Regions from separate parts of the Kosakonia sp. Marseille-Q7440 genome, predicted to be linked through region 2. Evidence: predicted binding sites of a transcription regulator. Region 2 holds the regulator's gene; the other holds the start of a gene.

Region 1 (7,200 bases), 490 kb from region 2:
CGACGGCGGGGATGTGATTGCCATAACCCTGGATGGTATCGGTATGGGCGAGGACGGTACGCTGTGGGGCGGGGAGTGTTTGCGGGTCAACTACCGCGACTGCGAGCACCTCGGTGGCCTGCCGGCGGTAGCGCTGCCGGGGGGCGATCTCGCCGCGCGCCAGCCGTGGCGCAACTTGCTGGCGCAGATGCTGGCCTTTGTTGAGAGGTGGCAGGATTACCCGGAAACGGCGCTTATCCGGCAGCAGAACTGGCCGGTGCTGGAGAGAGCAATCGCGCGCGGCATCAACGCGCCGCTGGCCTCATCCTGCGGGCGTCTGTTTGATGCGCTGGCCTGCGCGCTTGGCTGCGCGCCAGAACAGCTGAGCTATGAAGGGGAGGCCGCCTGCCAGCTGGAAGCGCTGGCGGCAAAAGCGGAAAACGTTGAGCACCCGGTGAAAATGCCGCTTCGCGGGAACCGGCTAGATCTGGCGACCTTCTGGCAGACGTGGCTGGGCTGGCAGGCGGCACCGCCCGCGCGGGCATGGGCATTTCACGATGCGCTGGCGTGCGGCTTTGCCGGGCTTGCGCGCGAGCAGGCTCGAAAGCGCGGCATTACGACGCTGGTTTTCAGCGGCGGCGTGCTGCATAACCGCCTGCTGAAAGCCCGCTTACAGCACTACCTGGCCGATTTCACGCTGCTTTTTCCCCACCAGCTTCCGGCCGGGGATGGCGGCATCGCCTTCGGCCAGGGGCTGGTGGCGGCCGCGCGGGCTATTGCCCCAGCGCCTTCAGCAGCGCAAAGGCCTCTTTCATGCGATCTTCACTGACCACAAACGCGCGCAGCTTGTCGGCGTCGTCGACCCCTTTTGCCACCATGCCTGCGGCATCGGTAGCGATGTGCCAGCGCAGGTCGGCGCGCGAAGTTTCGCCCGCCAGATGCAGCGGCATCAGCGGCGTTTTCACCTTCACCAGCATCGGCGGCAGCGTCAGTTGCGACGGGCTGCCGGTGAGGTTTTTCGCCAGCGTCATGGCGCTGAGCTGAATGGGTTGCAGGAAGGGCAGCACCTGACCGTGGATTTCGGCGCAGTCGCCCAGCGCGAAGATATGCGGATGGCTGGTTTGCAGCGTTGCGTCGACGACAATTCCGCGGCGGGTCTCCAGCCCGGCAGCTTGCGCCAGTGCGGTGTGCGGCACCAGGCCGGTGGCGGCGACCACCACATCGGCATCGATACTGCGTTCATCATCCAGCTGCGCCCGTACGCCGCTCTCCCGAGCCTCAAGCCGTGCAAGCTTAGCGGCGAGCAGCAGGCGCACGCCGTTTGCCGTCAGGCAGTGTTGCAGGCGAGCGCTCACCTCCGGCGGCATCAGCGCCGGAAGGATGCTGGCGGCGTTATCCAGCAGGGTGACGGTTTTGCCCGCGCGCTGAAAATCCATCGCTAACTCACAGCCAATCAGCCCGGCACCGACAATCAGTACCCGCTTTGCCGCCCGCAGTTGCTCTTCGCAGGCGTGGTACTCCTGCAAACTGTTGAGCGTCAGCATCATTTCACGCCCCGGCAGCGGCGGCACAAAGGCTTTCGCCCCGGTCGCCAGCACTAACTTATCGTACTGCCAGCTTCTGTCGGCGCTTTTCACCACCTGCGCATGGGGATCGATGGCGGTGACGAAGGTGTAGGGGAAAAGGCGCACGTTGAACTGCTCGGCGAAGTCGCCCGCCGTCTGGCGGATCAGATCCTCAGCGCGCTGCGCCTGGCTTATCACATGGCTCAGTTCCGGCTTGCTGTACTCTTCCATGCCGTCGGCGGCAATCAGCGTCAACGGCACCTGGCTGTCCAGCTTGCGGATATTTTTCACCAGCGTGCGGGCGGCGAAGCCCGAGCCGATAATCACAATCCCGGCGCTCATTTTGCCTCCACTGCCAGTTCGTCAAATACCTCTTTACCCAGCGAACACTCCGGGCAGAGGAAGGTGTCCGGCACCTCAGACCACGGCGTACCCGGCGCGACCTCCTGCATCGGCTCGCCTTTTACAGGATCGTAAATCCACTGGCAGACGCTGCACTGCATACGCGGGCCGAGATCGGCGGCTGATTCTGCGCAGCCGCTGGCGGCTTGCGCGGCGGGCTGGCTGAGCGGCTCCGGCAGCGGAGCGAGCGCCCACTGGCGGGCGATATCGCGCCCGTGCTGGCGGCAGATCTCCAGCGCGTCGACATCCGGCCGCCATTTCGCTTTCAGGCTGAGGGACATCTCAAACCCGGCATCCTGCAAACGCGTCGAGAGGCGATCGACCGCGCCGCCGCTCCAGCCGTGGGAGCCAAAGGCGCTGGCGCGCTTATTACGAAAACGCAGACCAGTTATCTCCTCCACCAGCCCGGCGATCTTCGGCATCATCACGTTGTTCATCGTCGAGGTACCGACCAGCACCCCTTTGGAGCGGAAAACATTGGTGAGCACGTCGTTTTTATCGCTGCGCGCGACGTTAAAGATTTTCACCGCCACGCGCGGATCGACTTCGGTAATCCCCTGGGCGATGGCGTCGGCCATCATGCGGGTGTTGTTCGACATGGTGTCGTAGAAAATGGTGATGCGATCTTCCTGATAATCCGCCGCCCATTTCAGATACAGCTCAACAATCTGCGTCGGGTTATCGCGCCACACCACGCCGTGGGAGGTGGCAATCATCTCTACCGGCAGGTTAAAGCCGAGGATCTCGGTAATTTTCGGCGTCACCAGCCGGCTAAAGGGGGTGAGGATATTGGCGTAGTAGCGCTGGCACTGCTCAAACAGCTCGGCCTGATCCACCTCATCATTAAACAGATGTTCGTCGCAGTAGTGCTGGCCGAAGGCGTCATTGCTGAACAGCACCGCGTCGCCGGTCAGGTAGGTCATCATGCTGTCGGGCCAGTGCAGCATCGGCGTTTCGACGAAGATTAGCTGTTTGCCGTTGCCGATATCCAGCGTATCGCCGGTTTTCACCACATGGAAATTCCATTCAGGGTGGTGATGGTGACCGTTAATAGAGTCGATAGCGTTATGGGTACAGTAGATTGGCGTGTTGGGGATGTGCGACATCAGCTCCGTCAGCGCGCCCGCGTGATCCTCTTCGGCATGGTTGATCACGATGTAGTCGATCATCGCCAGATCGATTTCGCCACGCAGGTTCTGCACGAACTCGCGGCTGAATTTGTGAGCGACGGTATCGATCAGCACGTTTTTGCCCTCGCGGATCAGGTAGCTGTTATAGCTGCTGCCCTTCAGGGTTTTGTATTCGGTGCCGTGAAAATCACGAACTTCCCAGTCGCGCTGTCCTATCCAGTGAATGTTGTTTTTTACGTGAATCGCCATGATCGTAGTCCTGTGCAGTTTCTCAATGTGATACATGGCTATATCAAGAGGCGTGCCAGCTTTTTATCATTTTGATATTGATATATTTTTTTAAAATAATCGAAAATTGTAATGTCATTATGACTATGATAAATATAGTCAATATGACACTATGCGTTGTCAAAATGACAGTGAGGTCAGAATGAGTTTTTCACTGAATGTACTGGCGGGCATCGCCATTGAGCTGCAAAGCGGGATCGGTCACGCGGATCGTTTCCAGCGGCTGATCACCACCCTGCGCCAGGTGCTGGCGTGCGATGCCTCGGCGCTGCTGCGCTACGAGGCGCGGCAGTTTATCCCGCTGGCAATCGATGGGCTGGCGCAGGATGTGCTCGGGCGGCGCTTTACCCTTGAAGGCCACCCGCGGCTGGAAGCGATTGCCCGCGCTGGCGATGTGGTGCGCTTTCCCGCCGACAGCGATCTGCCCGATCCCTACGATGGCCTGATCCCCGGCCAGGAGAAACTCAAGGTGCATGCCTGCGTCGGCCTGCCGCTGTTTGCCGGGCAAAACCTGATTGGCGCGCTGACGCTTGATGGCATGTCGCCGGATCAGTTTGACGCCTTCAGCGACGAGGAGCTGCGGCTGGTTGCCGCGCTGGCGGCAGGCGCGCTCAATAACGCGTTGCTGATTGAGGAGCTGGAGCGGCAGAACATGTTGCCCGGTGCGCCCGCGGCATTTGAGCAGGTCGCGCGCAGCGAGATGATCGGCCTGTCGCCGGGGATGGTGCAGCTGAAAAAAGAGATCGCCATCGTTGCGCCTTCGGATCTCAACGTGCTGATTGGCGGCGAAACCGGCACCGGTAAAGAGCTGGTGGCGAAAGCAATCCATGAAGCCTCGCCGCGCGCCGACAAGCCGCTGGTCTACCTGAACTGTGCCGCGCTGCCGGAGAGCGTCGCTGAGAGCGAACTCTTCGGTCATGTGAAAGGGGCCTTTACCGGAGCCATCAGCAACCGCAGCGGCAAGTTCGAAATGGCCGACAACGGCACGCTGTTTCTTGATGAGATTGGTGAGCTTTCGTTATCGCTACAGGCGAAGCTGCTGCGCGTTTTGCAGTATGGTGATATTCAGCGCGTCGGCGATGATCGCAGCCAGCGCGTCGATGTGAGGGTGCTGGCCGCCACCAACCGCGATCTGCGCGAAGAGGTGGTTGCCGGACGGTTTCGCGCCGACCTCTATCATCGCCTGAGCGTCTTTCCTTTACAGGTGCCGCCGCTGCGCGAGCGGGGCGAGGATGTGGTGCTGCTGGCGGGCTATTTTTGCGAGCAGTGCCGCCTGCGTTTTGGTCTGGGGCGCGTGGCGTTAAGCCCCGCCGCGCGTGCGCATTTACAGCGCTACGGCTGGCCGGGAAACGTGCGCGAGCTGGAGCATGCCATCCACCGGGCGGTGGTGCTGGCGCGCGGCACGCAGCATGCCGGGGAGATCGTGCTGGAAGTGCATCACTTTGCCCTGAGCGATGAGCCTGCGCCGCAGGCAAAGCCGGTAAGCTTGCCGTTAAGCGGGCAAAACCTGCGTGAAGCGACGGAGGCGTTCCAGCGCACACTTATCTCCCGCGCGCTTGAGGAGAACGGCGGCAAGTGGGCTGCCTGCGCCAGAGCGCTGGAGATGGACGTCGCCAACCTGCACCGGCTGGCGAAGCGTCTTGGGCTGAAGGCCTAGAGAATACCGGCCTGGTAAAAGTCCTGCAGGTTGATAGCACCGACCAGTTCACCTGAATCATCCACCACCGGTGCGGCGGCGATTTTGCGCTGCATCAGGCGCTCTTTGGCATCCACCGCGCGGCTGCTGGCCTCAAGGGTAATGCCGCCCGGCGTCATCGCCTCGCTGACCGCTGCGGTTAAGGCTCCGCCCGCCACCAGCCAGCGGCGCAGGTCGCCGTCGGTAAAGACCCCGTGCACGTGGCGCTCGCCGTCGCAGACCGCCACCAGGCCCAGCCCGGTGCGGCTTAGCTCCAGCATCGCGTCCATCACGCTGCTGGTCAGCGTTACCTGTGGCACCTGGTCCGCTTTGCGCATCAGATGATGCACTTTGTTCAGCAGCCGTGCGCCCAGCGCGCCCGCCGGATGCGAGCGGGCAAAGTCCTCTTCGTCAAAGCCGCGCGCCTGCATCACCGCAATCGCCAGCGCATCGCCCATCATCAGCGTATTGACGGTGCTGGAGGTGGGGGCAAGATGCATCGGGCAGGCTTCGCGCTCAACGGTGATATCCAGCACCGCGTGGGCGGCAAGCGCCAGCGGCGAACGCGGTTTACCGGTCATCGCCAGCAGCGTGACGGCTTTCTCGTCGAGACGCGGCAGGATCAGGTCCAGCTCTTTTGCCGAGCCGGAGTAGGAGATAAACAGCATCACGTCGCGGCTCTCGATCATGCCGAGATCGCCGTGCAGCGCCTCTGCCGGGTGAACAAAAAAAGCCGGTGTGCCGGTGCTGGCAAAGGTGGCGGCAATCTTCTTGCCGATATGCCCGGATTTACCGATCCCGGAAACAATCACTTTGCCTTGGCAGTTCAGCACCGTTTCAGCGGCGCGGACAAAATCGTCGCCGAGGCGCTCCGGCAGGCGGCTTGCTTCCTGTAGCTCCAGCAGCAGCGCCTGGCGGGCGGCGTTAATAAAAGAGTCACGCATTTTCTTCTCCGGCAATAATCACATCGATTCCTTTCTCTTCCAGCGCGGCGCGAACGTCCGGCGGGATCCCGGCGTCGGTAATCAGTTTATCGACCCTCTCAAGGCTACAGACAATATTGGGGCTTTTACGGCCAAACTTGGAGGAGTCCGCCATCAGGATCACTTCGCGGGCGGCGTTGCACATCGCTTTGCTAACGGTGAAGACCTCATTAAAGGTGGTCACCCCGGCGTTGAGATCGATGCCGTCGGTGCCCATAAACAGCTTGTCGAAGCTGAACTGTTCAAAGGCGTTCTCCGCCAGCTGGCCGTGGAAGGAGGCCGATTTTTTACGGAATGTGCCGCCGGGCATCAGGATGGTCTGTTCGTTATCCAGTTCTGACAGGGCGTTGACGATATGCAGGCTGTTGGTCATCACGGTGATGTTATTGAAGTGGCTGAGCAGCGGCACCATTTGCAGCACCGTGCTGCCCGCGTCGAGGATAATCGAGTCGCCGTCGTGGATGTAGCCAACGGCTGCTTCGGCAATCAGCCCCTTTTGCACGGTGTTGATCAACGTTTTGTGATCGATGGGCGGATCGGCCTCGTCTTTATTAAGCACCACCCCGCCGTAGGTGCGGATCACCGCACCGGACTGCTCCAGCGCGACCAGATCTTTGCGGATGGTCGTCCCGGTGGTATCAAAGTGGTGTGCCAGCTCTTCAACAGAACACTTTCCCTGCTTCTGAAGATGCTCAAGAATTGCCGCCTGACGCTGACGTGGTTTCATAGGCGAAGATATCCTGCGTTACGTTGCGAAATGATAATTTCGCAAGCTATTAGCGTTCACAACGAAATTATCCATGTTTCATTTTAAGCGCCAATGATAGAGCATTCTGACAGCCGGGATCATGGGGAAAGATCACATCGGGCTCTAATTCCTCTCTTTTTACGCCGATTAAGCGCTCGATTTTGCTCGGGCGGGCAAAAACCGTCAGGCCGCGCATCAGCAGCGTGTCGCTGACGCGATCGTGTTGATCGAAGGCCACCGCCAGCACCACGCGCGGTTTAAAGCGCCCGCCCGAGCGCCCAACGCCGACGCGCCCGCGCTGGCAGAGCGCGTCAAAAGCTTTGTTAAACTGGCGGATTTGCCAGCCGCCAAGCGCCAGCTGGCTGAGCCAGGCGATAACGGCGAGAGTGATAAGGGATGAAACCATCGGTGTTTCCTTTATAAATCGCTG
Region 2 (7,200 bases):
GGTGAAGAGCGCGCCGGACTGAAAGAGCATGCTCATTCTTTTGCGCACCGTGAAGAGGCGCGAACGCGACATGGCCGGCACGTTTTCGCCATCAAATAAGATTTCGCCGCTATCGGGCGGGATCTGCCCGCCAATCAGGCGCAGTAAGGTGGTTTTACCGATCCCTGACGGCCCCATAATGGCGGTAATCTTCCCGCGCGGCACGGTCAGTGAAATATTGTCGAAGATCGGGCGGCTGCCTCGGGAGAAGCTGACGCCACGAACATCGACCAAATTCGCCACTGTCTGGCTCATTTCCTCTTCCTTATCACCCTGTGGGCCGCAAGCATTACGCTTGATATCATCACGAACCCAACATTTTTACAGAATATTACCCGCCCAGGTTAGCGAAAGCTGGCATTTGTTTTACTTTTGAGCCGCATAAAGTCAAAATTAGGAATCATTACGCTACGCGTAAGTTCCGGTTTTAACCCGGTATAGCAGCCTGCGAACCGGCGAAATTATACCTGAAGAAAGGACGTTAGATGCTCTTAGCGACGGCGCTATTGATAATTGGTTTACTTCTTGTGGTCTACAGTGCCGATCGTCTGGTGTTTGCCGCCTCCATTCTTTGCCGCGCTCTCGGTATTCCGCCATTAATTATTGGTATGACGGTGGTCAGTATTGGCACCTCGTTGCCGGAGATCATCACCTCTGTTGCCGCCTCGCTGCATGGCCAGCTCGATCTCGCTATTGGCACCGCCATCGGATCGAACATCACCAATATCCTGCTGATCCTCGGCGTTGCTGCGCTATTACACCCTTTTACCGTGCATTCCGATATTCTGCGCCGTGAATTGCCGTTAACCTTAGTAGCTAGCCTGCTGGCGGGCGTCGTGCTGTATGATGGGCAGCTTACGCCCGTAGACGGCATCTTTTTACTGTTATTAGCCGTGCTATGGCTGGTGTTCATTGTTAAAATCGCCCGTCTGGCCGAACGCCAGGGTAATGATAGCCTGACGCGCGAGCAGCTGGCCGAGCTGCCGCGAGAAGGAAGTGTGTCGGTTGCCTGCCTCTGGCTGGGCGTGGCGCTGATTATCATGCCGATGGCGACACGCATGGTGGTGGATAACGCCACCGTGGTGGCGAACTTCTTCGCCATTAGCGAACTGACTATCGGCCTGACGGTTATCGCCATCGGTACCGGCCTTCCTGAGCTTGCCACCGCCATCGCCGGCGCGCGCAAAGGGGAAGACGATATCGCCATCGGCAACCTTATCGGCTCCAACATTTTTAATATCGCGATCGTGCTTGGCTTGCCGGCACTGATTGCGCCAGGCAGCTTTAACCCGATGGCGTTCACACGCGACTACGGGGTAATGGTGCTGGTCAGCGCCCTTTTCGCGCTTATCTGCTGGCGACGCAAGCAGATCGGCCGTGGCATCGGGGGGCTGTTGTTCGGTGGATTTATCATATGGCTGGCGATGCTCTACTGGCTGTCGCCGCTTTTGACGGGATAATCGGATACGCACTATGTCGCAAATAGATTTGCAGCCGGGTTTTGACTTTCAACAAGCCGGCAAAGAAGTTCTGGCGATTGAACGTGAAGGCCTCGCACAGCTGGATCAGTACATTAATGAAGATTTCACCCGCGCATGCGAAAGCATCGCTTATTGTGCTGGCAAAGTCGTGGTGATGGGCATGGGCAAATCGGGCCACATCGGCCGGAAAATGGCGGCGACCTTTGCCAGCACCGGCACGCCCGCGTTTTTCGTCCACCCCGGTGAAGCCGCGCACGGCGATTTGGGTATGGTCAGCCCGCAGGATGTCGTGATTGCGCTGTCGAACTCCGGTGAGTCCAACGAGATCCTCGCGCTGATCCCGGTGCTCAAGCGCCTCAAGGTCGCGCTGATTTGCATGACCAGCCGCCCTGAGAGCAGCATGGCGCGCGCGGCGGATATTCATTTATGCGTAAAAGTGCCGAAAGAGGCCTGTCCGCTGGGCCTGGCACCAACCTCCAGCACCACCGCGGCGCTGGTAATGGGCGACGCGCTGGCCGTGGCGCTGCTGAAAGCGCGCGGCTTTACCGCCGAAGATTTTGCCCTCTCCCATCCGGGCGGCGCGCTGGGCCGTAAACTGCTGCTGCGAGTGAATGACATCATGCACACCGGGGATGAGATCCCGCACGTCAGCAAAGAGGCCAGCCTGCGTGATGCGTTACTGGAGATCACGCGTAAGAATTTAGGCATGACGGTGATCTGCGACGATCTGATGAAGATCGAGGGTATCTTTACCGATGGTGACCTGCGTCGGGTGTTTGATATGGGTGCCGATGTGCGCAGCCTCGGCATCGCCGATGTGATGACGCCAGGCGGCGTGCGCGTACGTCCCAATACGCTGGCGGTCGATGCCCTGAACCTGATGCAATCCCGTCACATTACCTGCGTACTGGTTGCCGATGGTGAGCAGTTACTGGGTGTGTTACATATGCATGACTTACTGCGCGCGGGCGTGGTGTAAAGAAGGACATAAGAATGAGTAATGCTGGCGCGTCGCTTGCCACCTGCTATGGGCCGGTAAGCACGCAAGTCATGGAGAAAGCCGCGAAGATTCGCCTGCTGATCCTCGATGTGGATGGCGTGCTGTCCGATGGGCTCATCTATATGGGCAATAATGGCGAAGAGCTAAAAGCGTTCAATGTCCGTGACGGTTACGGCATTCGCAGCGCCCTCACCTCCGGTATTGAGATGGCGATCATTACCGGGCGTAACGCTAAACTGGTAGAAGATCGCTGTGAAACGCTGGGCATCACACATCTCTACCAGGGGCAATCCGACAAAATGATCGCCTACCGGGAGCTACTTGCCCGCCTCGATTTGACCGCCGATCAGGTTGCCTATATCGGCGACGATTTGATCGACTGGCCGGTAATGGCGGAGATTGGCCTGAGCGTTGCCGTTGCCGATGCACACCCGCTGCTCAGCGCGCGCGCCGATTACGTAACGCGGATTAACGGCGGTCGCGGTGCGGTGCGTGAAGTGTGTGACTTACTGCTGCTGGCACAGGGCAAGCTGGATGAAGCCAAAGGGCAATCAATATGAGTAAAACCAGACGTTGGGTCATTATTCTGCTGGCGCTGGTCGCACTGGTTCTGATTGGTATTAACTTCACCACTCAGGATGCGCCGGAACAGAGCGCCGCAAACAGTTCAGATCCGACTTATAAAAGCCAACATACGGATACTGTCGTTTACAGCCCGGAAGGCGCGCTGAACTATCGCCTGATCGCGCAGAATGTGGAGTACTACTCTGCCGATAGTATTAGCTGGTTTGCCAAACCGGTGTTAACCACCTTCGATGAGAACAAAGTACCGACCTGGTCTATCAAGTCGGATAAAGCAAAGCTCACCGACGACAAAATGCTTTACCTCTATGGACATGTCGAAGTTAACGCACTGACTGCGGACGCACAATTACGCAAAATCACCACGGATAACGCCCGGATCAACCTGGTCACCCAGGATGTTTTCTCAGACGATCAGGTTACGTTATACGGAACAACATTTAATTCCACCGGCCTGAAAATGCGCGGCAATTTACGCAGCAAAAACGCCGAGCTGATTGAAAAGGTTAGAAGCTCCTATGAAATTCAAAACAAACAAACGCAGCCTTAATCTTCTCCTGGCGGGTACGCTCTTCGCTGCCGCGCTTCCGGCGCTCGCTGTGACCGGGGATACCGAACAGCCGATCCACATCGACTCCGATCAGCAGTCGCTGGATATGCAGGGGAATGTTGTCACCTTCACCGGCAATGTCGTCGTGACGCAGGGGACCATTAAGATCAACGCCGATAAGGTGGTGGTCACCCGTCCGGGCGGCCAGCAGGGCAGAGAGATTATCGACGGTTACGGTAATCCGGCCACCTTCTACCAGATGCAGGACAACGGCAAGCCGGTGAAAGGCCACGCTTCGCAGATGCACTACGAACTGGAAAAAGATTTCGTCATCCTGACCGGTAACGCCTATCTCGAGCAGTTAGACAGCAATATTGCTGGCGACAAAATCACCTACCTGGTGAAAGAGCAGAAGATGCAAGCGTTCAGCGACAAAGGCAAGCGCGTAACTACCGTGCTGGTACCGTCGCAGTTGCAGGACAAGAGCAATAAATCCGCCCCGGCCCCGGCGCAAAAGAAGAGTAATTAATCCGTTATGGCAACATTAACTGCAAAGAATCTCGCCAAGGCTTACAAAGGCCGTCGCGTGGTCGAAGACGTCAGTCTGACCGTTAATTCCGGTGAAATCGTCGGCTTGCTTGGCCCTAACGGCGCAGGGAAAACCACCACCTTCTATATGGTGGTCGGGATTGTTGCGCGCGATGCCGGCAACATCATTATTGATGATGAAGATATCAGCCTGCTGCCGCTGCATGCGCGCGCGCGCCGCGGCATCGGCTATTTACCGCAGGAAGCCTCCATCTTCCGCCGCCTCAGCGTTTACGACAACCTGATGGCAGTGCTGCAAATTCGTGACGATCTCACCGCGGAACAGCGAGAAGATCGCGCCAATGAGCTGATGGAAGAGTTCCACATCGATCACCTGCGCGACAGCATGGGCCAGGCGCTCTCCGGCGGTGAACGTCGCCGCGTCGAGATTGCCCGCGCGCTGGCGGCAAACCCGAAATTTATCCTGCTCGATGAACCCTTTGCGGGCGTTGACCCGATCTCGGTTATCGACATCAAACGCATTATCGAGCATCTGCGCGACAGCGGGCTTGGGGTGCTGATTACCGACCACAATGTGCGCGAAACGCTGGCCGTGTGTGAGCGCGCCTATATTGTCAGCCAGGGACATCTCATCGCCCACGGCACGCCGCAGCAAATCCTTGAAGACGAACATGTTAAGCGCGTATATCTTGGGGAAGACTTCAGACTCTGATAGGGTAAGGTTTATTGACATTTTTTGTCGGAGAGTGCTGCTCTGAATATGAAGCAAGGTTTGCAACTACGGCTTAGCCAACAGCTAGCCATGACGCCGCAACTGCAACAGGCCATTCGCCTTTTGCAGTTGTCCACGTTGGAACTTCAGCAGGAACTTCAGCAGGCGCTGGAGAGCAATCCACTGCTGGAACAAACCGATCTTCACGAAGAAGTGGATAGCGAACAGGTTCAGGAAAAAGATGGCCTGGACACCGCAGATGCGCTTGAACAGAAAGAGATGCCCGACGAACTGCCGCTCGATGCCAGCTGGGATGAGATCTACACCGCGGGCACCCCATCAGGCAGCAGTAACGATTACATTGATGATGAACTGCCGATCTACCAGGGCGAAACCACCCAGTCGCTGCAGGATTACCTGATGTGGCAGGTTGAGTTGACGCCCTTCTCCGATACGGATCGCGCCATTGCGACGTCGATCGTTGATGCCGTGGACGAAACCGGTTATCTCACCGTGACGCTGGAGGAGATCCTCGAGAGCATGGGAAATGACGAGATCGGCATGGATGAAGTCGAAGCGGTGCTAAAGCGCGTTCAGCGTTTCGATCCCGTTGGCGTAGCGGCGCGCGATCTGCGCGACTGCCTGCTGGTTCAGCTCTCCCAGTTCGCGAAAGCGACGCCATGGTGTGAAGAGGCCCGACTGATTATCTGCGATCATCTCGATCTGCTGGCCAATCACGACTTTCGCTCGTTGATGCGCGTGACGCGCCTGAAAGAGGATGTGCTGAAAGAGGCTGTCACTCTGATCCAGTCCCTCGATCCGCGCCCCGGTCAGTCGATCCAGACCAGCGAGCCAGAGTATGTGATCCCCGATGTGCTGGTGCGCAAGCACAACGGGCGCTGGACGGTGGAGCTTAACGCCGACAGCATTCCGCGTCTTAAGATCAACCAGCAGTATGCAGCGATGGGCAGCGGCGGGCGTAATGACGCCGATACGCAGTTCATTCGCAGTAATTTGCAGGAAGCGAAGTGGTTGATCAAAAGCCTGGAGAGCCGCAATGACACGCTGCTGCGCGTCAGCCGCTGCATCGTCGAGCAGCAGCAGGCGTTCTTTGAGCAGGGCGAAGAGTTTATGAAACCGATGGTGCTGGCGGATATCGCCCAGGCCGTCGAGATGCACGAGTCGACCATCTCTCGTGTGACCACCCAGAAGTACCTGCACAGTCCTCGCGGCATTTTTGAACTGAAGTATTTCTTCTCCAGCCACGTGAATACCGAAGGCGGCGGCGAAGCCTCCTCCACGGCCATTCGCGCACTGGTGAAGAAGTTGATCGCCGCGGAAAACCCTGCAAAACCGCTGAGCGACAGTAAGCTGACGACGCTGCTCTCCGATCAGGGGATCATGGTCGCGCGGCGAACCGTTGCGAAGTATCGAGAATCTTTATCCATTCCGCCGTCTAACCAGCGTAAACAGCTGGTGTGACCCAACCGATAAGGAAGACACTATGCAGCTAAACATCACCGGACAAAACGTTGAGATTACCGATGCCCTGCGCGAGTTTGTAAACAGCAAATTTGCCAAGCTGGAGCACTATTTCGACAGGATTAATCAGGTTTATGTTGTGTTGAAAGTGGAAAAGGTGACGCACATTTCAGATGCCACGCTGCATGTGAATGGAGGCGAGCTGCATGCCAGTGCGGAAGGACAAGATATGTATGCTGCTATTGACGGTTTAATTGATAAACTGGCGCGGCAGCTCACGAAGCATAAAGATAAACTGAAACAACACTAATTGTCCGGGCGTCCGTCTGGCGCGTTGCACCCGACCGCAACCCGGTTGGGTGCTGGCTCCGGCGTCGCTTAGGTGAAATTATGATGAATAACGATTCGGCTCTTCAACTGAGCACAGTACTTAACCAGGAATGCACCCGTAGCGGCGTTCACTGCCAGAGTAAAAAACGCGCGCTGGAAATTATCAGCGAGCTGGCGGCGAAACAGTTAGGCCTGCCGCCGCAGGTGGTCTTCGAGGCGGTTCTTACGCGTGAAAAGATGGGCAGTACCGGCATTGGTAACGGTATCGCCATTCCTCACGGCAAGCTCGAGGAAGATACACTGCGCGCCGTCGGCGTGTTTGTGCAACTCGAAACGCCTATTGCCTTCGACGCTATCGATAATCAACCCGTCGATCTGCTCTTTGCCCTGCTGGTGCCGGCAGATCAGACCAAAACGCATCTGCATACCCTTTCGCTGGTCGCCAAACGGCTGGCGGATAAAACCATTTGTCGAC

Evidence for each region. The regulator sigma-54, encoded in region 2, starts transcription at its own class of promoters, with help from an activator protein. The targets are predictions, from matches to a motif close to GTTGGCACANNTTTCGCTNT.
Region 1: norV (anaerobic nitric oxide reductase flavorubredoxin) is a predicted target of sigma-54. The motif match lies at 3,366-3,385, and genes of this name have one in related genera.

The regions. Positions count from the first base shown of each region.
Region 1 is NZ_CBCPLT010000002.1:1,146,814-1,154,013, forward strand. Features, by position in the region: gene hypF (carbamoyltransferase HypF) at 1-808, shown strand, start outside; gene norW (NADH:flavorubredoxin reductase NorW) at 753-1,886, opposite strand; gene norV (anaerobic nitric oxide reductase flavorubredoxin) at 1,883-3,325, opposite strand; gene norR (nitric oxide reductase transcriptional regulator NorR) at 3,507-5,021, shown strand; gene gutQ (arabinose-5-phosphate isomerase GutQ) at 5,018-5,983, opposite strand; gene srlR (glucitol operon DNA-binding transcriptional repressor SrlR) at 5,976-6,749, opposite strand; gene gutM (transcriptional regulator GutM) at 6,817-7,176, opposite strand.
Region 2 is NZ_CBCPLT010000002.1:653,506-660,705, reverse strand. Features, by position in the region: gene mlaF (phospholipid ABC transporter ATP-binding protein MlaF) at 1-294, opposite strand, end outside; gene ACWPW2_RS17040 (calcium/sodium antiporter) at 525-1,499, shown strand; gene kdsD (arabinose-5-phosphate isomerase KdsD) at 1,513-2,499, shown strand; gene kdsC (3-deoxy-manno-octulosonate-8-phosphatase KdsC) at 2,514-3,080, shown strand; gene lptC (LPS export ABC transporter periplasmic protein LptC) at 3,077-3,652, shown strand; gene lptA (lipopolysaccharide ABC transporter substrate-binding protein LptA) at 3,621-4,181, shown strand; gene lptB (LPS export ABC transporter ATP-binding protein) at 4,188-4,913, shown strand; gene rpoN (RNA polymerase factor sigma-54) at 4,962-6,395, shown strand; gene hpf (ribosome hibernation promoting factor) at 6,418-6,705, shown strand; gene ptsN (PTS IIA-like nitrogen regulatory protein PtsN) at 6,786-7,200, shown strand, end outside.